One region of the Amycolatopsis sp. FU40 genome, then DNA from elsewhere that is predicted to be linked to it. Evidence: riboswitches for the same ligand, from Rfam matches in the RefSeq annotation. Region 1 holds a riboswitch; the other holds the start of a gene.
The links. Region 1 has a riboswitch for thiamine pyrophosphate ahead of thiC (phosphomethylpyrimidine synthase ThiC). Riboswitches for the same ligand answer to the same signal wherever they lie in the genome.
Positions count from the first base shown of each region.

Region 2: it holds a riboswitch for thiamine pyrophosphate, as region 1 does, so the genes downstream of both, L3Q65_RS29355 (thiamine ABC transporter substrate binding subunit) here and thiC (phosphomethylpyrimidine synthase ThiC) in region 1, are expected to answer to the same signal.

Region 1 covers NZ_CP091381.1:6,854,120-6,865,951, forward strand. Annotated here, with positions in the region: gene L3Q65_RS32135 (GlsB/YeaQ/YmgE family stress response membrane protein) at 1-20, shown strand, start outside; gene L3Q65_RS32140 (phosphatidylserine decarboxylase) at 462-1,175, shown strand; gene pssA (CDP-diacylglycerol--serine O-phosphatidyltransferase) at 1,178-2,146, shown strand; gene L3Q65_RS32150 (helix-turn-helix domain-containing protein) at 2,157-2,786, opposite strand; gene L3Q65_RS32155 (alpha/beta fold hydrolase) at 2,850-3,725, shown strand; gene L3Q65_RS32160 (AAA family ATPase) at 3,780-6,068, shown strand; gene L3Q65_RS32165 (LytR C-terminal domain-containing protein) at 6,289-6,948, opposite strand; gene L3Q65_RS32170 (DUF3263 domain-containing protein) at 6,945-7,253, opposite strand; gene L3Q65_RS32175 (peptide deformylase) at 7,393-7,959, shown strand; TPP riboswitch at 8,097-8,229, shown strand; gene thiC (phosphomethylpyrimidine synthase ThiC) at 8,223-9,866, shown strand; gene thiD (bifunctional hydroxymethylpyrimidine kinase/phosphomethylpyrimidine kinase) at 9,863-10,687, shown strand; gene L3Q65_RS32190 (hypothetical protein) at 10,704-10,907, shown strand; gene L3Q65_RS32195 (phosphatidylinositol-specific phospholipase C domain-containing protein) at 10,904-11,832, opposite strand, start outside.
Region 2 covers NZ_CP091381.1:6,275,523-6,287,354, reverse strand. Annotated here, with positions in the region: gene L3Q65_RS29395 (AAA family ATPase) at 1-2,894, shown strand, start outside; gene L3Q65_RS29390 (methylated-DNA--[protein]-cysteine S-methyltransferase) at 3,115-3,618, opposite strand; gene L3Q65_RS29385 (DNA-3-methyladenine glycosylase 2 family protein) at 3,632-5,041, opposite strand; gene ychF (redox-regulated ATPase YchF) at 5,144-6,226, shown strand; gene L3Q65_RS29375 (hypothetical protein) at 6,397-6,804, shown strand; gene L3Q65_RS29370 (cysteine hydrolase family protein) at 6,853-7,443, opposite strand; gene L3Q65_RS29365 (GlxA family transcriptional regulator) at 7,546-8,523, shown strand; gene L3Q65_RS29360 (4a-hydroxytetrahydrobiopterin dehydratase) at 8,907-9,197, opposite strand; TPP riboswitch at 9,222-9,333, shown strand; gene L3Q65_RS29355 (thiamine ABC transporter substrate binding subunit) at 9,365-10,432, shown strand; gene L3Q65_RS29350 (iron ABC transporter permease) at 10,408-11,832, shown strand, end outside.

The DNA of each region.
Region 1 (11,832 bases):
GCGATAGTGACCGTTGGTAACGGTTTCCCGACGATCTGTCAGAACACCTGGGCCGCGGGCTAAACTGATCCGTTCCGCGCCCGGGTGCGTGCTTCGTCGGGGGACGCATGCACCCGGGCCGCGTTCCGCACGAGCCGAGCGGCGTGAACAGGGTCGACAAGCTGGGGAACGGGCACCGAAAGGACATCCCGGCGCCAGTCGCGCAAGAGCCGCGCGAGCAGATCGGGTACCGCCATCGTCTCCCTCGCCAGGTCGGCCCGGGCACCGGTCCCGAGCGGCGTCAACTACCCGGTGTTATCGGATTGTTCGACGCGTCGTTACCGGTTTGTGGTCGCGCCCACCCGCGGCGGGGCAACCCTTACGACCAGGGGCCGCCGGGTCCGCCGCAGGCGGGCGGTAGCGTGGGGAAGCCCAAATCGGACCCTTACACCGACCGAGACGAACAGCGGGGAACTCGACCCATGAGCGGCCAGCCCACCGGTAACCCCCTCGCGCACGCTGTCCAGCTGGCCCGCGAGACGTTCCCGCCGATGCACCCGGCAGGACGGCCGTTCCTTCTCGGCGGCCTCGCCGCGACATTCGTGCTGCGCCGGTTCTCCAGGCCCCTCGGCGTGGTCGGCGCGCTGGCCACCGCGGGCATGACGGCGTTCTTCCGCGAGCCGAAGCGCGTGCCCCCGGTGCGGGACAACGTCGCGATCTCGGCCGCCGACGGCACCGTCTCGCTCATCGAGGAAGCGGTCCCGCCCGCCGAGCTCGGCCTTCCCGCCGAACCGCGGATGCGGGTGAGCGTGTTCCTGTCGGTCTACGACGTGCACGTCCAGCGCACGCCGGCGGCGGGCGTGATCTCGAAGGTGGCGTACAAGCCGGGCAAGTTCCTTTCCGCGGACCTCGACAAGGCGAGCGAGGTCAACGAGCGCAATTCGCTGGTGCTGCACACCGTCGACGGCCACGAGCTCGTCGTCGTGCAGATCGCCGGGCTGGTCGCGCGCCGCATCCGGTGCGACGTCCGCGAGGGCGACAAGGTGTCCGCTGGCGAGACCTACGGCATCATCCGCTTCGGCTCGCGCGTCGACACTTACCTGCCGCCGGGCAGCCGGGTCGTGGTGGCCAAGGGCCAGCGGACCGTCGGCGGCGAAACCGTGCTCGCCGAACTTCCTGCGCAGGGAGAAAGCTGACCATGGTCCGCGTGACCACCCCGGGCGTCCGGCTGCTGCCGAACGCGATCACCGTGCTCGCGCTCTGCGCCGGACTTTCCTCGGTGCAGTTCGCCCTCACCGGCAACTACGCGATGGCGATCGGCTCGATCGGCATCGCCGCCGTCCTCGACAGCCTCGACGGCCGCATCGCCCGCCTGCTCGACGCGACGTCCAAGATGGGCGCCGAACTCGACTCGCTGTCCGACGGCATCTCGTTCGGCGTCGCGCCCGCGCTGGTGCTCTACGTCTGGCAGGCGCACGGCGACCGCATCGGCTGGGTCGCGTCGCTGATCTTCGCGGTCTGCATGATCCTGCGGCTCGCCCGCTTCAACACGCTGCTCGACGACACCGACCAGCCGCCGTACGCCGCCGAATTCTTCGTCGGCGTGCCCGCGCCCGCCGGCGGCCTGGTCGCGATGCTGCCGCTGATCGCCACGCTGCAGTGGGGCGAGGGCTGGTGGTCCGAGCAGTACGTGGTGCTCGTCTGGACCATCGCGGTCGCCGCGCTGCTGATCAGCCGCATCCCGACGCTGTCGCTGAAGACCGTCAAAGCCCCGGCGAAGGCGATCGCGCCGCTGCTGGTGGGAGTCGGCCTGCTGGCCGCCGCGATCATCGTGTTCCCGCTGGCGGCGCTGGCGGTCGCGCTGGTGCTGTACCTGCTGCACATCCCGTACTCGGTCTACCGGCACCGCTGGCTCGCCGCGCACCCGGAAGCCTGGGAAGTTCCGCCGCGCGAACGCCGTGCGATCCGCCGGGCCCGCAGCCACCGACGGTTGCGGTTGCGTCCGGCCTCGGGCCGCGTCGCCGGTGCGGCGATGCGCGCGGTGCGGCGGACGAACTCGGACCTCGTGCGGAGCCGGAATCTGCGCGAACGGGACCACAGCTCGGCCACGTCCGGCCCCACCCAGCGGCGGCGCAGCTGGCGTCGGATCGGCATCCGGCGCCGATAGTCCGGCCTCGTCAAGCGCCAAACACGGCACGAACCACAGATTCGGCACCGTCGATCTCGATCATCCCGAGCGCACGCGCGTCGTCGAGCGCGAGAGCGCCCGCGGCAAGACCGAGGACGCAGGCCGGATCAGCGCGGACGGTGGCGTCGAAATCAAGGCCGTCCTGCGGGCCGACCTCGAAGCCCGACCGCGTGGCGCGGAGCTGGAAAGGCGCACCGCCTACCTCCAGGCCGACCGTCGCCGCGGCCTGGATCTTGACCCGGGCGTCGAGCAGTGCGGGAAGGGCGAGCGCGAGCCATTCGGGACGGAAGGAATCGCCCTGCGGGCCGCGGGTCATCAACGGCGCGGACCAGCGGATCAGGCTCTCGATCGGCTCGCGCAGCTGGGCACCCCACGGCGTGAGTGCGTACTCGACCGCGCTGCCCTTGCCTGCCAGCTGCCGCTCGAGCACGCCCGCGGCCTCAAGATCGCGGAGCCGGTCAGCGAGCAGGTTGGTCGCGATGCCCGGGAGTCCGCCGATCAGGTCCCGGTAGCGCGCCGGGCCGATCAAGAGCTGGCGGACGATGAGCAGATTCCACCGGTCGCCGACGATTTCGAGGGACCGGGCGAGCCCGCAGTACTGGGCGTAACCGCGCATCATGTCCTCTGCTTGACAATCTCAAGTACGCTTGTCTTTCTCAAGCATAGCGTCGAGGGGGCCGAGATGGCTGAGCGCGCACGTCCCGCCTGGGTGGACGACGAGCTGTTCCCGTTCAAGAGCCGCTTCGCCGACATCGACGGGCACACCGTGCATTACGTCGACGAGGGATCCGGTCCGACCCTCCTGCTCCTGCACGGCAATCCGACCTGGTCGTTCCTCTGGCGCGACGTGATCCGCGCCCTGCGCGACGACTTCCGGTGCGTCGCTCTCGACTACCCGGGCTTCGGGCTGTCGACGGCGCGGCCCGGTTACCGCTATCTGCCCGAGGAGCACGCCGACGTGGTCACCGGGTTCGTGGACGCGCTCGGGCTCAGCGCCCTCACCCTGGTCGGGCAAGACTGGGGCGGGCCGATCGGCCTCGCCGCCGCACAGCGTCGTCCCGGTGTCTTCGAGCGACTGGTTCTCGTCAACGCCTGGGCCTGGCCGGTCAACGGCGACCCGTACTTCGAGGCGTTCGGCCGCATCGCAGGCGGACCTCCGATCCGCTTCCTGGCCCGGCAGTTCAACCTTGTCGCCAAGGCGTTCCTCCCGATGGGCCACCGAAAGCGGAAACTGACCGCGGCGGAGACAGCCCACTACCTCCGCGCGATGGACACGCCCGAGCGACGCCAGGCCTCCGGCGTGCTCCCCAGTCGAATCCTCGCCAGCCGGGCGTTTTTCGCCGAGGTGGAGGCGGGCCTTCCCGACCTCGCCAAGCTGCCGACTCTGATCGTGTGGGGCAACGCGCAAATCGGCTTCCGGCCCCGGGAACGCGAACGACTGGAAGCGTCCTTCCCCGACCACAAGACGGTGGCTCTCGACGGCGTCGGGCTTTACGTGGAGTCCGACGCGCCCGAGGAGTTCGTCGCCGCGATCCGCGGCTGGTCCGCGACGCAGTAGGCGCGGTCCTCTCGTTCGCGCATAACCGCCCATCGGTTCATTAGGGTGAGCAGCGTGAGCGATCCGCAGATCACCCTGACCGTCCGGCACACGCCGTCCGCGCTCGACGCGCGGCGGGGGGTTGTCCGGCTGCACCCGGAAGTGCTCGACGCGCTCGGCCTGCGGGCCTGGGACGCCGTGCACCTCACCGGCGCGCGGCGCAGTGCCGCGTTGGCCGCGCCTGCCGAGGAGGAGGCGACGCCGGGGGTCGTGTTGACCGACGACGTCACCATGTCGAACCTCGGCGTCGCGGAGGGCGGCGAGGTCGTGGTCTCGCCGGCGGAGGTGACCGCTGCCCGGACGGTCACCGTGTCCGGGTCCCGGCTGGCGTCGGTTTCGGTGTCGCCGCAGACGTTGCGGCTCGCGCTCACCGGCAAGGTTCTGACCCGCGGCGACGCGGTTTCCCTGTTGCCGCAAGACCTCGCGCCCGCGCCGGGCTCGGACGTCGCCGCCGTGCGCGGGCAGTTGTCCCGCGTGATCGGGGCGACTTGGACGAACGAACTGCTGACCGTCACGGCGACGGAACCGGCTGGTGTCGTCGTGGTTGGACCGTCCACTGTGGTCAGCTGGCGGGACGGGGCCCGCACTGGCACGCCGACCAGCGAACCGCCGGCGCGCTCCGCGACCGCGCTCGTCCGCACCACTGCGGTCACCGCCGCCGAGGATTACCTCGAAGCGGAGATCGTCGAAGAGGTCGTCACCGAGGCCCGCGAGGAAGAGCTGGACGAGCCGGTGCCGGTCGCCGATCTGGTCGGGGCCGAAGGCGCGGCACGCAAACTGGCCGAGTGGTTCGATCTGGCGTTCCACCGGCCGGAACTGCTGGCGAAGCTGGGCACTTCGGCGCATCTGGGCGTGCTGCTGTCGGGCCCGGAGGGCGTCGGCAAGGCGACGCTGGTGCGGTCGGTCGCCGCGGCGGAGAAGGTGCGCGTGGTGTCGGTGACCGCGCCGAATATCTCGGTGCTGGAACCGAATGCGGCCCACCGATCGCTGCGCGAGGCCATCGACCGGGCCGCGGACGGCGACGGTCCCGGCGTGCTGCTGATCAACGACATCGACGCGCTGCTCCCGGCCACCCAGCCGCCGCCAGTGGCCACGGTGGTGCTGGAGGAACTGCGCGCCGCGCTGCGCCGGAACGGACTGGCTGTGGTGGCCACGACCGCGCGGGCCGAGTCGGTGGATCCGCGGCTGCGCGGGGCCGACCTGCTCGACCGCGAACTGGGCTTGCCGCTGCCGGAGGCGAAAACCCGCGTCGAACTGCTGCGGATCCTGCTCCGCGACGTGCCGGTCGAATCCGGTGCCGACCTGGGCGTACTCGCCGAACGCACGCCCGGTTTCGTCGCCGCCGACCTGCTCGCCCTGCGCCGGGACGCGGCGTTGCGGGCCGCGCTGCGGCAGCGGGACGTGGACGAACCCAAGATCTCCCAGCAGGACCTGCTCGACGCGCTGGCCACCGTCCGGCCGATCTCGCTGTCCACTTCGGACAACCTGGCGACCGGCGGCCTGACCCTGGACGACGTCGGCAACATGACGTCGGTCAAGGAAGCGCTCACCGAAACCGTGCTGTGGCCGCTGCGCTACCCGGACTCGTTCGCCCGGCTCGGCATCGAACCGCCGCGCGGCGTGCTGCTGTACGGCCCGCCTGGCGGCGGCAAGACGTTCCTGGTCCGGGCGCTCGCCGGCACCGGCGCGCTGAACGTGTTCGCGATCAAGGGCGCGGAACTGCTGGACAAATGGGTCGGCGAATCGGAACGCGCGGTCCGCGACCTCTTCCGCAGGGCCGCCGACGCCGCCCCATCGCTGATCTTCCTCGACGAGATCGACGCGCTCGCCCCGCGCCGCGGCCAGTCGTCCGACTCCGGCGTTGCCGACCGCGTGGTCGCCGCGCTGCTCACCGAACTGGACGGCGTAGAGCCGATGCGCGAGGTCGTCGTGCTGGGCGCGACGAACCGGCCCGAACTGGTCGACCCGGCCCTGCTGCGTCCCGGACGGCTGGAGCGGCGGATCTACGTCCCGCCGCCGGACGCCGAATCCCGCGCCGCGATCCTCGCCGCGACGGCGAAGCACACCCCGCTGGCGTCCGATGTGGACCTCGCGGCCACCGCGGAGGCACTTGAGGGCTACTCGGCCGCCGACTGCGCCGCACTGATCCGGGAGGCGGCGCTGACCGCGATGCGCGAGTCGTTGGAGGCACGCGAGGTGACCGCGGCGCATCTGGAGAAGGCGCGCGAGGCGGTGCGGCCTTCGCTGGACGCCGCGCAGCTGGCGACGCTGGAGGCTTACGCGCAGGCTCAGCAGGAACGCTGAGGACGCCTCGGCAACCGCCCCAATGTGGCATTGGGTGCATCAGACGCACCGAACGCCACATTGGGTGCGTCGCATGCACCCAATGTGGCATTGGGGCCAGGCGAGGTGCTCGCTACGTGGCGGCAGATGGTCGACGACGGCCGCGCAGGGCCGCAGCCGGGCACCGCAAACATGACAAAGCCCGCGCCGTAGCGCGGGCTGTCATCGGTATCGGAAAAGGTCAGCTGCCCTGGTGGCCGCCGGGCTGGTAGTCCTTCGTGATGATCACTATGACGCCAGGGCTCGAGTTCTGGATGCCGTCGAACCGGGGCTGGGCCTGGAAGCCGAACTCCTTGGCCAGCTGTTTCGCGGCGGCTTCCTCGTCGGTGCCCGGCCGGAAGTAGGCGGTGGTCGCCGGGATGTTGCCCTGCGAGTAGTTGCCGACCTCGGCGACGTTCCAGCCCGACCCGCGGAAGTCGGCGGCGGCCTGTTCGGCGAGGTGCTTGATCAGCGAGTTGTTGTAGACCCGCAGGGTCACCCACTTGTTCGAGGCCTGCTGGTCCGGGCCCGCCTGGCCCGGCTGCCCTGGCTGCTGGCCCGGCTGGCCGCCGGGCTGCCCGGCCTGGCTCGACGCCGGAGCCGAGGACGCGGCGGACGACGAGGCAGGAGCCGACGACGAAGCGGGCGACGACGAAGCGGAGCTGGGCGCCGAGGACGACGACGGCGCGGACGACGATCCGCCGGGCGCGGTGGGCTCGCCGGACGTGCTCGGCCCGGCGTTCTGGTCCCCGCTCGTATTGAGCACGGTGACCCCGCCGATGACGGCGGCGACGACCGCGACCCCGATCAGCGCGACTCCCGCGGCCTTCAACGGCCGGGACAGTCCCGAGAAGACGCTCATGACAGCTCGATCCCCAACCGCCGGGCCCCGCGTTTGCGCTGACGGGCGGCGCGCGTTTTGCGCAGCCGCTTGACCAGCATCGGATCGGCCGCGACGGCCTCCGGCTTGGCCAGCAGCGTGTTCAGCAACTGGTAGTAACGGGTGGAAGACAGTCCGAAGCGCTCCCGGATAGCGTTCTCCTTCGCCCCGGCGTGGCGCCACCACTGCCGCTCGAACGCGAGAATGTCCAGTTCGCGTTCGGTCAGGCCACCGACATTTTCCGGCGGCGACGGCTGGTCTCCAGCCATCGACTCCGCGGCGTCCATGCGGTCCTCGCAATCGGTGTCGGCAGTCCTTCCGCGGGCGCCATTGAACCACGGAACCCATGCTCGACATGGGCATCCGACCCGGCGCGTCACGGTCCGATCCAGGTGTAGCAGAAGGGTCCGACTAAACTCGGCGTCCGTGACCGTCCACCCCATCTGCATCGCCGGCGAACCCGTGCTGCACCAGCCCACGCGCGAGATCACCGAGTTCGACGACAAGCTCGCCACCCTCGTCGAGGACATGTTCGAGACCATGTACGCGGCCGAGGGCGTGGGCCTCGCGGCCAACCAGATCGGACTCGACCTGCGGGTATTCGTATACGACTGCCCGGACGACGAGGGCGTCGAGCACAAGGGCGTGGTGGTCAACCCGAAGCTGGAGACCTCCGAGATCCCGGAGACCATGCCGGACCCGGACGACGACTGGGAGGGCTGCCTGTCCGCCCCCGGCGAGTCGTACCCGACCGGGCGCGCCACGTGGGCCAAGGTGACCGGCTTCGACGTCGAGGGAAATCCGATCGAGGTCGAGGGCACCGGTTACTTCGCGCGCTGCCTCCAGCATGAGACCGATCACCTCGACGGGTTCATTTATCTCGACCGGCTCGTCGGCCGCCACGCGCGCGCGGCGAAGAAGATGCTGAAGAAGAACAAGTGGGGCGTGCCCGGCCTGACCTGGCTGCCGCCCAAGGAACCCGCGGACGCCTGACCCGCGCCGCGCCGCCTGATTTTCCCGAAGGCCTCCCCGGATTTTCCCGGGGAGGCCTTCGTTGTCCTTCGGCCAGACGGGCGGCAGGGTTGTGCCGACCCGACGTCGCATGGCATCGTCGGACGAGCAACCTCAACCGAATGCAACGCGGGAGCTCGCGCCTTGGCGGGCTGAGAGGGTGGCTGGTGTCCATCTCGCGGACACCCGGCGTCACCGACCGCATGAACCTGACCGGGTAATGCCGGCGTAGGGAGTGAACGTCGTTGACGACGCTGGAAAATCAGGGTGCCATCGCCCCGTCCGTCACCACCGGGCCGATCACCGGCTCGCGGAAGGTCTACCACCGCACTGAATCCGGCCTGCGGGTTCCGGCGCGGCGGATCGATCTGTCGAACGGGGAGCATTTCGACGTGTACGACACGTCCGGCCCCTACACCGATCCGGACGCGAACATCGATGTCCACAAAGGACTGCACCCGCTCAGGTCCGGCTGGGCCGACGGGCGGGAACACAACACCCAGCTCGGCTGGGCGAAAGCCGGGGTGATCACCCGGGAAATGGAGTTCATCGCCGCGCGCGAACGCTGTACTCCGGAGTTCGTGCGGGACGAGGTCGCCCGCGGTCGCGCGGTGATTCCGGCCAACCGCAAGCACCCGGAGACCGAGCCGATGATCATCGGCAAGAACTTCCTGGTGAAGATCAACGCCAACATGGGGAACTCGGCCGTCTGGTCCTCTGTGGAGGAAGAGGTCGACAAGATGGTGTGGGCCACCCGCTGGGGAGCCGACACGATCATGGACCTTTCCACCGGCAAGCGAATTCACGAGACGCGCGAGTGGATCGTGCGCAACTCGCCGGTCCCGGTCGGCACCGTGCCGATCTACCAGGCGCTGGAAAAGGTCAACGGGGAGCCGGAAAAGCTCACCTGGGAGATCTACCGCGACACCATCATCGAGCAGTGCGAGCAGGGCGTCGACTACGTGACGGTGCACGCCGGCGTGCTGCTGCGCTACATCCCGCTGACCGCGCGCCGGGTCACCGGCATCGTCAGCCGCGGCGGGTCGATCATGGCCGCCTGGTGCCTCGCGCACCACCAGGAATCCTTCCTGTACACGCATTTCTCCGAGCTGTGCGAGATCCTGCGCGAGTACGACGTCACGTTCTCGCTCGGCGACGGCCTCCGCCCCGGCTCGATCGCGGACGCCAACGACCGCGCCCAGTTCGCCGAGCTGGAAACCCTCGGCGAGCTGACGCACATCGCGCGCGAGCACGACGTGCAGGTGATGATCGAGGGCCCCGGCCACGTGCCGATGCACAAGATCAAGGAAAATGTGGAGCTTGAGGAAAAGCTCACCGGCGAGGCGCCGTTCTACACGCTCGGCCCGCTCGCTACGGACATCGCCCCGGCGTACGACCACATCACCTCGGCGATCGGTGCGGCGCAGATCGGCTGGTACGGCACGGCGATGCTGTGCTACGTCACGCCGAAGGAGCACCTCGGCCTGCCCAACCGCGACGACGTCAAGACCGGCGTGATCACCTACAAGATCGCCGCGCACGCCGCCGACCTCGCCAAGGGCCACCAGTACGCGCAGGACTGGGACGACGAATTGTCCAAGGCCCGCTTCGAATTCCGGTGGAACGACCAGTTCAACCTGTCGCTCGACCCGGACACCGCGCGGTCCTTCCACGACGAGACGCTGCCCGCGGAACCGGCCAAGACCGCGCACTTCTGCTCGATGTGCGGGCCGAAGTTCTGCTCGATGCGGATCACCCAGGACGTGCGCAAGTACGCCGAGGAGCACGGTCTGTCCTCTGTGGAGGCGATCGAGGCGGGCATGGCCGAGAAGTCTGCGGAGTTTTCCGAGCAGGGCAACAAGGTCTACCTGCCCGTGGTCAACCAGTGACAGTCACGCCCTGTACCGCCCTCACCATCGCCGGATCCGATTCCGGCGGTGGTGCGGGCGTGCAGGCGGACCTGCGCACGTTCTTCGCCAACGGAGTGCACGGGCTGGTCGCGCTCACCGCGGTCACCGTGCAGAATTCGCTTGGCGTGCAAGGGTTCTCCGAGATCCCGGTCGACGTCGTCACCGCGCAGATCAAAGCGGTCGCCGAGGACATGGGCGTCAACGCGGCGAAGACCGGCATGCTCGCTACCGCGGAGATCATTCAGGCGGTGGCGAAAACGCTGGACGAAGTCCACATTGGACGCACAACGGACACGCCGTTCGTAGTCGATCCAGTGGCCGCGTCGATGACCGGCCACGCACTGCTCCGCGAAGAAGCGTTGGAAGCGATCCGGACGGAACTGTTCCCCCGCGCCACGCTCATCACGCCGAATCTCGACGAGGTCCGGCTGCTGACCGGCGTGAGCGTCACCGACACGAAGAGCCAGCACGCAGCCGCGGAAGCATTGCTGGAGTTCGGTTCCCAATGGGTTTTGGTGAAGGGCGGACATCTCTACGACGCCGTCGACTGCGTCGATCTGCTCACCGACGGCTCGGCGGTCATCGAACTGAGCGGCCCGCGCATCGACACCGAAAACACCCACGGCGGCGGCGACACCATGGCGTCCGCGATCACGTCCTCGCTCGCGAAGGGCGCGGACGTGCCCACCGCGGTCGCGGAGGCGAAGCGGTTCATCGAACGCTGCGTCCTGGAGGCGTATCCGCTCGGTGCCGGCGTCGGCCCGGTTTCCCCGTTCTGGCGGCTCGCGAACCCGCAGTGAATGCGACACTGACCGGATGAGCGAGACACCGGAAGCGTTGTGGGCGAGGCTGCCGCTTGAGGTGCAGCACGAGGTCGACGGCCTGGTCACCGAGCATCGCACCGCTTCGGCGGTCAAAACGATCCGCAAATCGGGCGTCACGCCCCGGCCGGGGATCGCCGAAGCGCAAGCGGTGTACCAATACCGGATGTCGGTGCTGAAGCCGCCGCCGCGGTTCTAGCCGCGCGAATCCACCGTCGGCAGCACGGTCGTGAGACCGGTCCAGTCGGACGTCACCACGGACGCGTGCTGCCTGGCCAGTTCGGCGACGCGCTGAGCCGCCTGGTCGACGGTCGGGTTGCGGTCGTCGATGGCGGGCGCGACGTTCTGGGCGTCCGTCATCACCACGTAGTAGTGGTTTTCGTCGTACCAGGACATTCCGGCCTTCGCGAGCCATTCGCTCGCGTCCCCGTCGAAAACGACAAACCACGGTTTCTGCTCCGCGGAGTACTTGTCGCGCGGATCGCCGCTCGCGGCACCGTGCACAGTCGGGAAGATCTGCACCGAATTCAGTTTTCCGGCCGCTTTCTGCTCAAGCAGATAACGGGCGTACTCGACATCGGTGTGCAGCGTGTCGGTCGGATTTCCTTCTTCGACGGTGCCGGGGATGATCTCGGTGAGCACTTTGCCCCGCAAGGCGTCCAACGTCGGCCAATTGTCCGCTTTGGACGCTTCATCCAGTGTGGCGTGGCTGCCGAGAAGATCGGCGGGCTTGAACACCGCGTCACCGAGGTGGTCGCGGAACGCCGCGTCCAACTGGGCCGGGCCGAGGCCGGTATTCGCCGAGAAACCGGTCTTCATTTCGATCTTCAGGGTGAGCGGCCCGCGGCCGGGATGGGCGCCGAGCCAGATCCGGATGTCGTCCAGGCACGATTCGAGATCCTTGTTGGCGCCACCCGAGTAAAGGTCGGCCGCCGAATGCGCGTCGACGCAGTTGTTGCCGTTGCCGAGCGGATTGGAGTGGCTGACTTTCCACTCGTGGGTGAAAAAGTCCGGCCAGACGTCGAGTTCGAGCAGGGAGGAGCCGTTGTCCAGCGCCTGCGCGAGGTACGGGTACGCGGCCGGGTCGTAGGTGTTGTGCACGCCGACCGTGGTCACGTGCGAAA
Region 2 (11,832 bases), 580 kb from region 1:
CCTTGGGCACCGACGGTCTCTTCCTTCTCCACGGCGACACCGGAGCGGGCAAAACCACGCTGCTCGACGCGATCGCGTTCGCGTTGTTCGGCGTGGTGCCGGGCGCGCGCGGCGACGTCAAGCGGTTGCGGTGCGATCTCGCCGAACCGGATTCGCAGACGGAGGTCGTGCTGGAGCTGACCGTGCAGGGTCAGCGGTTGCGGATCGTGCGCAGCCCGGAGTACCAGCGGCCGAAGAAACGCGGCGACGGATTCACCACGCAGCAGGCGCGCGTTTCGCTGACCTGGGTCGGCGAACCGCCCGCCGGGCTGCCGCCGGACGGGAGCATCCGCATCGACGAGGTGGCGCGCACCGTCGAGCGGCTGCTGGGCATGACGGCACCGCAGTTCTTCCAGGTCGTGTTGCTGCCGCAAGGAGAATTCGCGAAGTTCCTCCGCAGTGACACCACGGAGCGCGAGAAGCTGCTGGAACGGCTTTTCGGCACCGAACGGTTCTCCGATGTCGAACGCTGGTTCGCGGACCTTCGCGCGGAACGCGGCCGTGCGCTGGAAAAGCGGCAGCAGGAGGTCCGCGAGTTGCTCGCCCGCTACGCTCAGGAGGCGCAGCAGGAACCGCCGGAGGAAAAGCAGCCGGAGTGGGTCGAGGCTGTGCTGGCCGAAGTCGCCGCCCGGGCCGAGGCGGCGGAAACCGAGGCAGCGCAAGCACGTTCGGCGGCGAAGTCCGCTGAGGTCGCGCTGCGCGAAGCGGAAGAGGACGCGGACAAGATCCGCCGGGTCCGCACCGCGCACACCCGGCTGACGCAGATCGCCGAACAGGCGACCGAACGTGCTGAGTGGACGGAAGAAATCGCGGCGGCTCGGCGCGCTGCCGCGGTGGTTCCCGAGACCGAGTTGATGGACCGGCGCACGGCCGAACTCGGCGATGCACAGGTGCTGGTGGCCGACCGGATCCGAGATCTCGCCGACCTCGGTTTCGACGCGGTCGGGCTCGCGGTCGCGGACCTGCGCGAGCGTGCGGGATCCGTGCGCGAGGAGGCGGGTGCTCTCGCCGAGCTGGCCGCGGAAGCCGACCAGCAGAAGAAGGACGAGCAACGCCGTGCGGAGCGGCAAAAAGCCGTCGAGAAAGCCGCCGGGCAAGTTGCTGGGCTCGCGGAGCGGTTGACCGAGCTGCCCGGTCGGATTGCCGCTGCGCGTACCGAAGCGACGGTAGCCGGAGAAGCAGCGGCGAAGCTGGACGGCGCGAAAGCCCGCGTCGAAGAGCTGACGGTACTCACTCGTGCGGCCGAGGAGTTGCCGCCAGCTGAAGCCAGAGTCGAGCGCGGAGAAGCGAAACTGCGCGAAGTGGTCGACGAGCATCAGGCGGCTCGGCAACGCCGGCTCGATCTCCGCGAAGGGCGTCTCGACGGCATGGCAGCAGAGCTGGCTGCTGGCTTGGCCGAGGGAACGGCGTGCCCGGTGTGCGGGTCGGCCGAACATCCGGCACCGGCGAACCATGACGCACCACTGGTGGACGCGGCCGAAGAACGTGCTGCGGAAGAAGCCGAGCAGAAGGCGTCGGCGTTGCGCCAGCGAGTGGTGTCCGCGTTGGAGGAGGCCAAGGCGCGGGTTGTCTCCCTGCGCGAACGGTTGGACGGACGCACCGCGGAGGAGATCGCGACCGAGCTGACCGAAGCCCGGGCACTCGTCGCGGAACTCTCCGGGAAGGCACAGCGCAAGGACCAACTGAACGCGAAGGTCGCCGAACTGGAGCGCGGCGCTGAGCAGTTGGCCGAACAGCGGCGCCTCGCCGAGCAGACGGTCACCGAGGCGAACGGCGAGATCCGGGCGTTGGACGAGCGAATGGCCGAACGCGAGCAGCGGCTGGTCGCGGGCCGGGGAGAGTTCCCGGACGTTCCCGCGAGGCGGCAGCATCTGCTCACGTTCGCCGGCGCGCTCGACTTGGCGGCGGAGGCGCACACCGCGGTGTCCGGAGCGGAGGCCCGGCTCGCGGAGCAACGGGATCTGGTGGAAATCTCGTTGCATGCCAAGGGGTTCTCGACCCTGGAGGAAATGCGCGCCGCCGTCCGGACCGACGAGCAGATCACGAAGCTCGAACAGGGCCTTGCCGAGGCGGAAGCGACCGCCGCCGGTGCGCGGGAGATGCTCGCGCAACCGGAACTGTTCGGGATCTCGCCGGACGATGCGGTGGACGTCGCGCCGCTGGCCGAGCGGGCGAAGGAGACGCGGGCTCGCGCGGACACCGCTTTCGCCGCGCAGCAAGCGGTTTCGGCGCAGCACCGCGAACTGGTCAAGCTGGCCGGGCGGTTGAGCAAAGCGCTGGCGGAGCTGGCGCCGTTGGAGGAGGAACACGCCGAACTCCGGGCGCTGTCCGAAGTGGTCAATGGACGAGGGCAGAACGCGCGGAAGATGTCGCTGCGCTCGTATGTCCTGGCTGCTCGGCTGGAAGAGGTCGCGCTCGCGGCGACCGCGCGACTGCGAACCATGAGCCAAGGCCGCTACTCGTTCGTGCACTCGGACGCGGCCGGTGCACGCGGCACGAGGGGCGGCCTCGGCCTCGACGTGCTGGACGACTACTCCGGCGCGGTGCGCCCAGCGAAAACGCTGTCGGGCGGCGAGTCGTTCCTCGCGTCGCTCTCGCTCGCACTGGGCCTGGCCGATGTGGTGGCAGGCGAAACCGGCGGCGCGCTGCTCGACACCCTCTTCGTGGACGAGGGTTTCGGCACCCTGGACGCCGAAACGCTCGACGTGGTGATGAGCATCCTCGACGAACTCCGCGCCGGCGGCCGCGTGGTGGGCTTGGTGTCGCACGTCGAGGAACTCCGCCAGCGCATCCCCACGCGGCTGCGGGTGCGGAAGTCCCGCACCGGGTCGAGAGTGGAGTTGCAAATGGCCTGACGAGAGCAGGCCTGGTGCCTCGACCTCGCTCGCCGCGTCGGCCAACCCGGCCCAGCGGCCCGGCCCGGCGAACCCCGGCCCAGCCGACGGGCGAACTCGACCCGACCGAGCCAATCCAGCCCAGTCGACCAGCGAGCGCGCGGCCCGGCCGACCGGCGAACCCGGCTCAGCGGACCTCGCCCAGCGAACCCGACCCGACCGACCCAACCCACGCGGGCCGTCAGGCGGACTCTTCGTGGTGCAGGAGCCACCGCTTGGCGTCCACGCCCCAGCGGAAGTTGCCGATCGCTCCTCCGGTCCTCACCACCCGGTGGCAGGGCACGAACAGAGCCGCCGCGTTGCGGGCGCAGGCGGTTGCTGCGGCGCGGACCGCCGACGGGTTGCCAGACAGGGCGGCATACTCCGCGTAGCTCACTGGGCTGCCTGCTGGGACCTTGCGCAGCATTTCCCACGCGTGCTCGCGGAACGGGCCTGAGCGTTGGCGTACCTCGATGTCGGCGACGGCGTCGAGGTCGCCGCCGTGGTAGCGGCGGATCGCGGTCGTCACGGGGCCTAGGTCGCGGCGTTCAGTGATGGCTGACGGGGCCAGGGACGGCGAGATGAGGGGCGTCAGCTCGGCGACGTCGGCGGTCCAGCCGGAGGCCAGAACGGCGCCGTCGCCGGTCACCACTGCGGTGAACGGGCCGATTTTGGTGTCCAAAGTGGACCAGAAGGCGGTGGGCACGGCGAAAGTCTCCTCAAGCGGTTCGGGAACTGAGATAGCGGCTGGCGTACGAACTCCACGGCTGCCAGCCGCGCGCGGACGTCGCCAGGTCGATGCCCAGCTCGGCCGCGCCTTGGCGGACGGCTGGGTCGGCGGTCAACAGGACGTCGGGGGCGCCTAGCAGGCGCATCACGACGTAGTCGGCGGTGGCGGGATCGACGCCTGCCGCGAGCATTTCGGCGCGGAGTTCGTCGGCGTCGCGGCCTACGTGCAGGTCCAGGTCGCCGCTGACGATTGCCGCAGCAACCTTCTTGACCAGCGGTTTTACGTCCGCCTCGGCGATGGTGGACGGGGTCGGGAAGAGGGTTGTCAGAGCGTCCATGGGCGGGTCGGCGGGCGGTACTGGTTCACCGAGGCCAACGACGTCGGCCACGTCCTCACCGAGCAGGGTGCGGAGCAGGACTTCCGGGCCGTCGACAGCACCTGGCACGCGGATGCCTGGGGTGGCGGCGACCAGCGGGGCCAAGGCCTCGTCGGCGGAGAGTACGCGTGAGACGGCTTCCGGGTCGGCGTCCAGGTCCAGCAGCCGTCGTACGCGGCTGACGGCGCTGCTCAGGTCACGCAGGTCTGAGAGAGCCAGGTCGCATTGCACGTAACCGGCATGCGGACTGACCCACACTGACGCCGGGCCGTGCGGGAGGCGCAGGGTGCGGCCGTAGCCGTCCTCGGAGACGGCTTCGATGCCTGGCAGCGCGCGCGAGGCGTGGTAGTTCAGCACGCCCGCGGCGTCGAACGGGGCACGGAACGGCAGGCGAAGGCTGAGCCGGGTCGCGCCGCTGGGTTCGTTGCGGTTTCCGCGGCGGAGCGAGGCTGCCCGAAGCTGTGACGGCGTCGTCGCGAACACCTCGCGGATGGTCTCGTTGAACTGCCTGATGCTGGAGAACCCGGCTGCGAACGCGACGTCGGTGAGCGGCAGTTGCGACATCTCGATCAGCAAGCGCGCCGAGTGGGCGCGATGGGCTCGGGCGAGGCGGATCGGGCCTGCGCCCAGTTCGGCCGTCAAAACCCGTCCGAGCTGGCGTTCCGAGTAGCCGAGTTGACGGGCCAAGCCGGGCACGCCTTCGCGCTCGACCAGGCCGTCCGAGATCAGCCGCATCGCGCGGGCGGCCAGGTCGGCGCGCACGTTCCAGTCCGGTGAACCGGGGACCGCGTCCGGGAGGCAGCGGCGGCAGGCGCGGAAACCACCGGCCTGTGCGGCGGCCGAAGTCGGGTAGAAGCGGACGTTTTGCGCCTTCGGCGTGAGCGCCGGGCAGGACGGGCGGCAGTAGATGCCCGTGGTGCGGACCGCCATGATGAACTGGCCATCGAACCGCTGGTCGCGGGCGGTCACCGCGCGGTAGCAGCGCTCGGTGTCGCGCCAGATCGGGATGGTCGAGGTAGCCATGTGGTCGATGATGCCAGCAGGTGAGAGCCCTGACTGGCGGAAAATCGACACGACGTTACCGGGTCGGCGACGGTCCGCGCGCAGCACGTAGACTTACCGGCCGTGAGTCTCACCCTCGGTATCGTCGGCCTGCCCAACGTCGGCAAGTCCACCCTGTTCAACGCGCTGACGCGCAACGACGTGCTCGCCGCGAACTACCCGTTCGCCACGATCGAGCCCAACGTCGGCGTCGTGCCGCTGCCGGACCCGCGGCTGGACCGGCTGGCCGGGATCTTCTCGTCGGAGAAGACCGTGCCCGCCGTGGTGTCCTTTGTGGACATCGCGGGCATCGTGAAGGGCGCGTCCGAGGGCGCGGGGCTCGGCAACAAGTTCCTCGCGAACATCCGCGAGGCCAACGCGATCTGCCAGGTCATCCGCGTGTTCGACGATCCGGACGTGGTGCACGTCGACGGCCGGATCGACCCGATGTCCGACATCGAGACGATCAACACCGAGCTGATCCTCGCCGACCTGCAGACGCTTGAGAAGGCGCTGCCGCGGCTGGAGAAAGAGGCGCGTACCAAGAAGGAAGCGCGACCGGCGCTCGAAAACGCCCAGAAGGCCAAGGAAATCCTCGACTCCGGGCGCACGCTGTTCCAGGCGCAGAAGGACATCGACGGCGAGGCGCTGCGCGAGCTGAGCCTGCTCACCACGAAGCCGTTCCTGTATGTCTTCAACGCCGACGAGTCCGTGCTGACCGACGAGGCGCGCCGCGAGGAGCTGGCGAAGCTCGTCGCGCCGGCGGACGCGGTGTTCCTCGACGCGAAGGTCGAAGCCGAGCTCCTGGAGCTGGACGACGAGGAGTCCGTGCGCGAGCTGCTGGAGTCCGTCGGCCAGTTGGAGCCGGGCCTGCACGCGCTGGCTCGCGCCGGTTTCCACACGCTCGGCCTGCAGACGTACCTCACGGCCGGTCCGAAGGAATCCCGCGCCTGGACGATCCCGCAGGGCGCGACCGCCCCGCAGGCCGCCGGCGTCATCCACACGGACTTCGAGCGCGGCTTCATCAAAGCGGAGGTCGTGTCGTTCGAGGACCTCGTCGAGGCGGGCTCGATGGCGGCCGCGCGCTCGGCGGGCAAGGTCCGCATGGAGGGCAAGGACTACGTGATGGCGGACGGCGACGTCGTGGAGTTCCGCTTCAACGTCTGACCGGTTTCGCAGCTGGACGCTTCCCCGGTCGTCAATCTTCGACTGATCGCCGGGGGAGCACGGGCGCGAAATTGTCGGTCCGGGTTCGTAAGATCCGGATATGTCCGTGCTCTTCACCCCTGCTGACTGTCCCCGCAGCGCCATGGTCCCCGGGCTATGAGGTTTCAGTGGTGCTGCGCAACGGATTCGACATCGGCGACAGCGACCTCCAATACCCGGACATGGCGATGCGCGCGCTGGTGCACCCGCCCTCGCCGCGCGGTGAGCGAGCCGACCTCGGGTGGCCTGGGCTCCGTTCGGCGGCTCTCTCCGAGACGGCGGACGACGACGAGCCAGCACTCGTCCAGTTCGGGGACGAACCGGTGCTGATTCAAAACGAGCCCAGCTACGCCGACGCCGTACGCGCGGACGGGCATCAGTTTCTCTTTCAGGTCAACGAAGAGGGCTGGCCGGTCGCGGGTGCGCTCGAGGACGTCATCGAGGAATACCTCTGGGGCTACGGGCCGGTCTACTTCTACGGCATTCCGGGGGACGACGGGATTGTGCGCGAGGTCGTCGCGGGGTTCATCGACTTCTGAATCGCCCGCCTCGGCAGGGCAGGCCTGCCGAGGCCAGATGCCTTGGGCTCAGTTCAGCTCGGCAACACTCGGAACGACCACACCGTAAAGGTCCCCGATGGTCGCCAGCGCGCTGTTGTGCAGCTGATCCGCGCTGACTTCCCCGGCCGGAGCCGGCAGCGGGCGGGTCGCGCAGGCGTCGGCGACGACGGTGGGGTGGTTGCCGCGCAGGAAGGCACCCTCGGTGGTGAACATGACGCACATGTTGGTCATGAATCCGGCGATCACCACGTTCTCATGCCCGGCCGCGTCGACCAGTTCGCCCAGATCCGTGCCGACGAAAGAGTTCGGTGCGCCCTTGACGACGACCGGCTCGCCCTCGATCGGGGCGACGTCCGGATGGATGCTGCCGATATCGGCTCGGATGTCGTACGGCGTGCCCTCGCCGCCGTCGTTGACGACGTGGATCACTGTCGCTCCGGTGGCGCGGGCTTTGGCCAGCAAGCCTTGAGCCGCGGTCAACGCCGGACGCCAGCCTTCCAGCTCCATTACGCCGCGGGTGTAGGTGTTCTGGTAGTCGACCAGGATCAGCGTCGCGTCGGCCAGCGTTGCCGGGGTCTGGTCGAGACCGTTCAGCTCCCGCAGCGTTTTCCTTGCCATGGTGGGGTTTCCTCTCGTTTCTGTTCCGCACGGTCGACGCTAGACTCGGCTCCGGATGTCGGCAATGACATGCAAAGCGCAGAAACCGACATGGAGATGTGCGTGAAGAGACTGGTGGTCGTCGTCCTGTTCGATCGGATCGACCTGCTTGACGTGACCGGTCCCGCTGAGGTGTTTTCGTTGCTGCAGCGGGAAATGGACCGTCCGACGGGCTACGAGGTGGTGCTCGCGGCCGAAACGCTGGACCCGGTGACCACGTCGGCCGGGGTGCGCGTGTTGCCGGACGTGACGTTCGCTGAGCTGGCGAGAAAGGCGATCGACACCCTGATCGTCCCGGGGGCAGTGACGGCAGGGGAGTACGGGGAGATCGTCGCCCAGTGCGACCCGGCGGTGGTCGAGGAGGTGCGCCGCCTGGCTGGGCAGACGCGCCGGGTGGCGTCCGTCTGCGTGGGCGCGCACATACTGGCCGCAGCCGGGCTGCTCGACGGCAAACGCGCCACGACGCACTGGTCGACGGCGCGGCAGCTGGCCGCGGAGCATCCGGCGGTGACCGTCGACGCGGACCCGATCTTCATCCGCGACGGGTCCGTATGGACGGGGGCCGGGCTGAGCGCCTGCCTCGATCTGGCGCTGGCGCTGGTAGCCGACGACTTCGGTCCGGAATCAGCCTCGCGGGTGGCTCGTCAGCTGGTGATGTTCCTGCGGCGGCCTGGCGGGCAGAGCCAGTTCAGCGTGTCGTTGGAGCCCGCGTCCGCGACCCGGCGGGTCGACGAGCTGCGGCAGTACATCGCCGCTCACCTGGCGAACCCGCTGACGGTGTCCGATCTCGCCGCGCACGCGCACGTGACGGATCGGCAGATCACGCGCGTGTTCAAGGCGGAGTTGGGCATGACCCCTGCCGCCTACGTCGAGCACGCGCGCGTCGAGGCCGCGCGGCATCGCCTGGAGACGACCGACGAGACGTTGTCGCGGATCGCCGGGGCGTGCGGATTCGGCACGGTGTCGACGTTGAACCGGTCTTTCCGGCGGACGCTGAACACGACGCCTAACGAATACCGGGAGCGGTTCCGGATCGGTTGACCGCTGCCGTGACGCTCAGCCGAGCAGGCCGAGCACCACCATCGACAAGAGGACGACAGCGGTCGAGAACACCGCGACCCACGTGCGCTGTGCGGCGGTGAGCTGGGCGGATGTGCTGTTCATGGCGGGTCCTAGCGGGGCGAGTGCCGATGATTACCGCTGGGATAGCGCCTTGATCTAGCTCACTGTTACCGCTTGTGATCAAGGTCACGTCGATTGCGCGCGGTGTGCCACAGCACACCTCCCGCGGCGGCCACCATGAGGCCGAACGAACCCATTCCCACCACGAGTGCCTGAACCATGAGGCCTCCTTCCTGAGCGTCTCTCCGGAAGACGCGCGAAGGGGCCGTGCATGTTGCCAGGGTTGCCGACATCACACCTGGTCAGCGAGCCGCGAGGACCTCGTCGATCTGGCGGGCCAGCGCGAAATCGCGTTCGGTGAGCCCGCCGAGATAGTGGGTGCTGAGGCGGAAGGTCAGGGTGCGCCAGCGGATGTCGATGTCCGGATGGTGGTCGGCTTCCTCGGCGAGTTCGGCCACCCGGTCCACCACCTCGATCGCCGCCGGGAAGGACGGGAGTTCGGTCGTCCGCACGATGACGGCGTCCTCGCGCTGCCACTCCGGGACGGTGCCGAGGGCCTGCTCCACCGCTGAGTCGTTCAATAGCTGCGTCATCACTCCATGGTGTCGGCTACGCTGCGGCATTGCCACGGGAGTCCGGTACGCCGGGCTGAGAGGCGGGCTGTCAACCCGCGACCGTTCGCACCTGGATCCGGATCATGCCGGCGTAGGGAGGCCGTATCGCTCTCCCTCATCCGGCGCAGTGCAGGAGGGGAAGAATGATGTCGCGGACCGTCCGCACGGTGGCAGGCCTCGCCGGAGTCTCGATGCTCGCCAGCGCCTGCTCGCTGTCCAGCGGCGACTCGGGCGGCTCGTCCGCGAGCCAGGATCAGCAGACGCCCACCGTCACGCTGGTCACGCACGATTCGTTCGCCGCACCGCAGGACGTGCTCGACGCCTTCCAGCGCCAGTCCGGGATCAAGCTCAAGATCCTCAAGTCCGGCGACGCCGGCGCGCTCACCAACAAGCTCGTGCTCACCAAGGGCAGCCCGATCGGCGACGTCGCGTACGGCGTCGACAACACCTTCGCGTCGCGTGCGCTCAGCGAGGGCGTCTTTCAGCCCTACACCAGCCCGGAGGCCGACCGCGGCCCGCAGCGCTACTCCGTCGACCCGCAGCACCGGCTGGCGGCGGTCGACCTCGGCGACGTCTGCGTGAACATCGACCCGGCGTACTTCGCGAGCAAGGGCCTTCCGGAGCCGAAGAGCTACGACGACCTCGCCGACCCCAAGTACAAGGACCTGACCGTCGCGGAGAGCCCAGCTACCGCGTCGCCGGGGCTGGCCTTCCTGCTCGGCACGGTCGCGAAGTACGGCGAGAACGGCTGGCAGGGCTACTGGCAGAAGCTGAAGGACAACGGCCTCAAGACCGTCAGCGGCTGGGAGGAGGCCTACACCAAGGACTTCTCCGGCTCGTCGGGCAAGGGGCCGCGGCCGATCGTCGTGTCCTACGCCTCGTCGCCGGCCGCCGAGCTCGGCGAGGACGGCAAGCCGCGTACCAAGGCGCTGCTCGACACCTGTTTCCGCCAGGTCGAGTACGCGGGCGTGCTCACCAACGGCAAGCAGATCCCGCAGGCGCAGAAGGTCGTCGACTTCCTCTTGTCACAGCAGTTCCAGACGACGGTCGCGGCGAACATGTACGTCTACCCGGCGCGCCAGGGCGTCGAACTGCCCGCTGGCTGGGCCACCGCGGCTCCGCTGCCGCAGGCACCGGCCACGATGCCCGCGGACAAGGTGCAGGCAGGCCGGGAGAAGTGGATCGGGGAATGGCGCTCGCTCATGGGCGCGTGATCCCCGCGCGCACTATCGGGCTCACGCTGCTCGGCCTGCTGCCGGTCGCGTTCCTGGTGGTGTTCTTCGCCTGGCCGGTCGTCGCGATCGTCGGCCGGGGGTTCTCCGCGGGCGGCGTCGACACCGTGCTCGGCGACCCGCGGACGTGGCGGCTCGCCGGGTTCACGCTGGCCAGCGCGGCCGCGTCGACCGTGGTCGCGGTGCTCGCCGGGCTGCCGGTGGCGTACCTGCTGGCGAGGGTGCGGTTGCCCGGGGTCGGGCTCGCGCGGACGATCGTGCTGGTCCCGTTCGTACTGCCGACGGTCGTCGTCGGCTTGGCTTTCCGGGCGATCTGGCCGGACGGCGGCGTGCTGCCGCTCGTCTTGGCCAACGCTTTCTTCAACGTCGCCGTCGTCGCGCGCACGGTTGCTGGCCTGTGGGCGCACCTCGATCCGCGAGCGACCGAGGCCGCGCGGGCGCTCGGAGCGTCGCCGTGGCGAGCGTTCCGATCGGTGACGCTGCCCGCGCTCGGCCCGGCTGTCGCATCCGCTGCCGCGGTGGTGTTTCTGTTCTGCGCCACCAGTTTCGGTGTGGTGCTGATCCTCGGCGGCGGGAGCTACCGGACGCTCGAGACCGAGATTTACCTGCGGACGGTCGACCTGCTGGACCTCTCCGGCGCGGCCGCGCTGTCGCTGATCCAGTTCGCGGCCGTGGTCGCGGCGCTGGTGCTCGGGGCGATGGCGCGCCGGAAGCGGGAGAACGCGGTGAAGCTGCGGTCCGCGCAGGTCACCGCGCGTCGGCCGCGCGGCGGGGAGTGGTGGACGGTCGGTGCCGCGGTCGTGGTGCTCGGTTTGCTGCTGACGCCGATCGTCTCGCTGCTCGTCGAATCAGTATCGAGCTCGGACGGATGGAGCCTCGCCGGATACCGGGCGCTGAACACCGTCGGGCAGAACGACGCGTTGCAGGTGTCAGGCTGGATCGCAGCACAGAACTCGCTCGCTGCGGCCACTGACGCGACGCTGCTGGCGATGGCCGTCGGTCTGATCGCCAGCGTCGTGCTGGTGGCGCTTCGCCGTTCGCCCGGACTGCTCGCGCGCGGGATGGGCGAGACCATGGACGTCGCGTTGATGCTCCCGCTGGGCGTCTCCGCGGTAACCGTCGGCTTCGGCTATCTCGTGACGCTCGACGCGCTGCCCGGCGACCTGCGCACCTCGCCACTGCTGGTGCCGTTCGCGCAAGCGCTGGTGATCATGCCGCTGGTCGTGCGGATGATCCTGCCGGTGCTGCGCGCGGTCGACGTCCGGCTGCGCCAGGCCGCCGCGACGCTCGGCGCCAGCCCGGCGCGGGTGTGGCGGGAGATCGACTTTCCGCTGGTCGCGCGGTCGGTGGTGGCCGCGGCGGGCTTCGGGTACGTCGTGGCG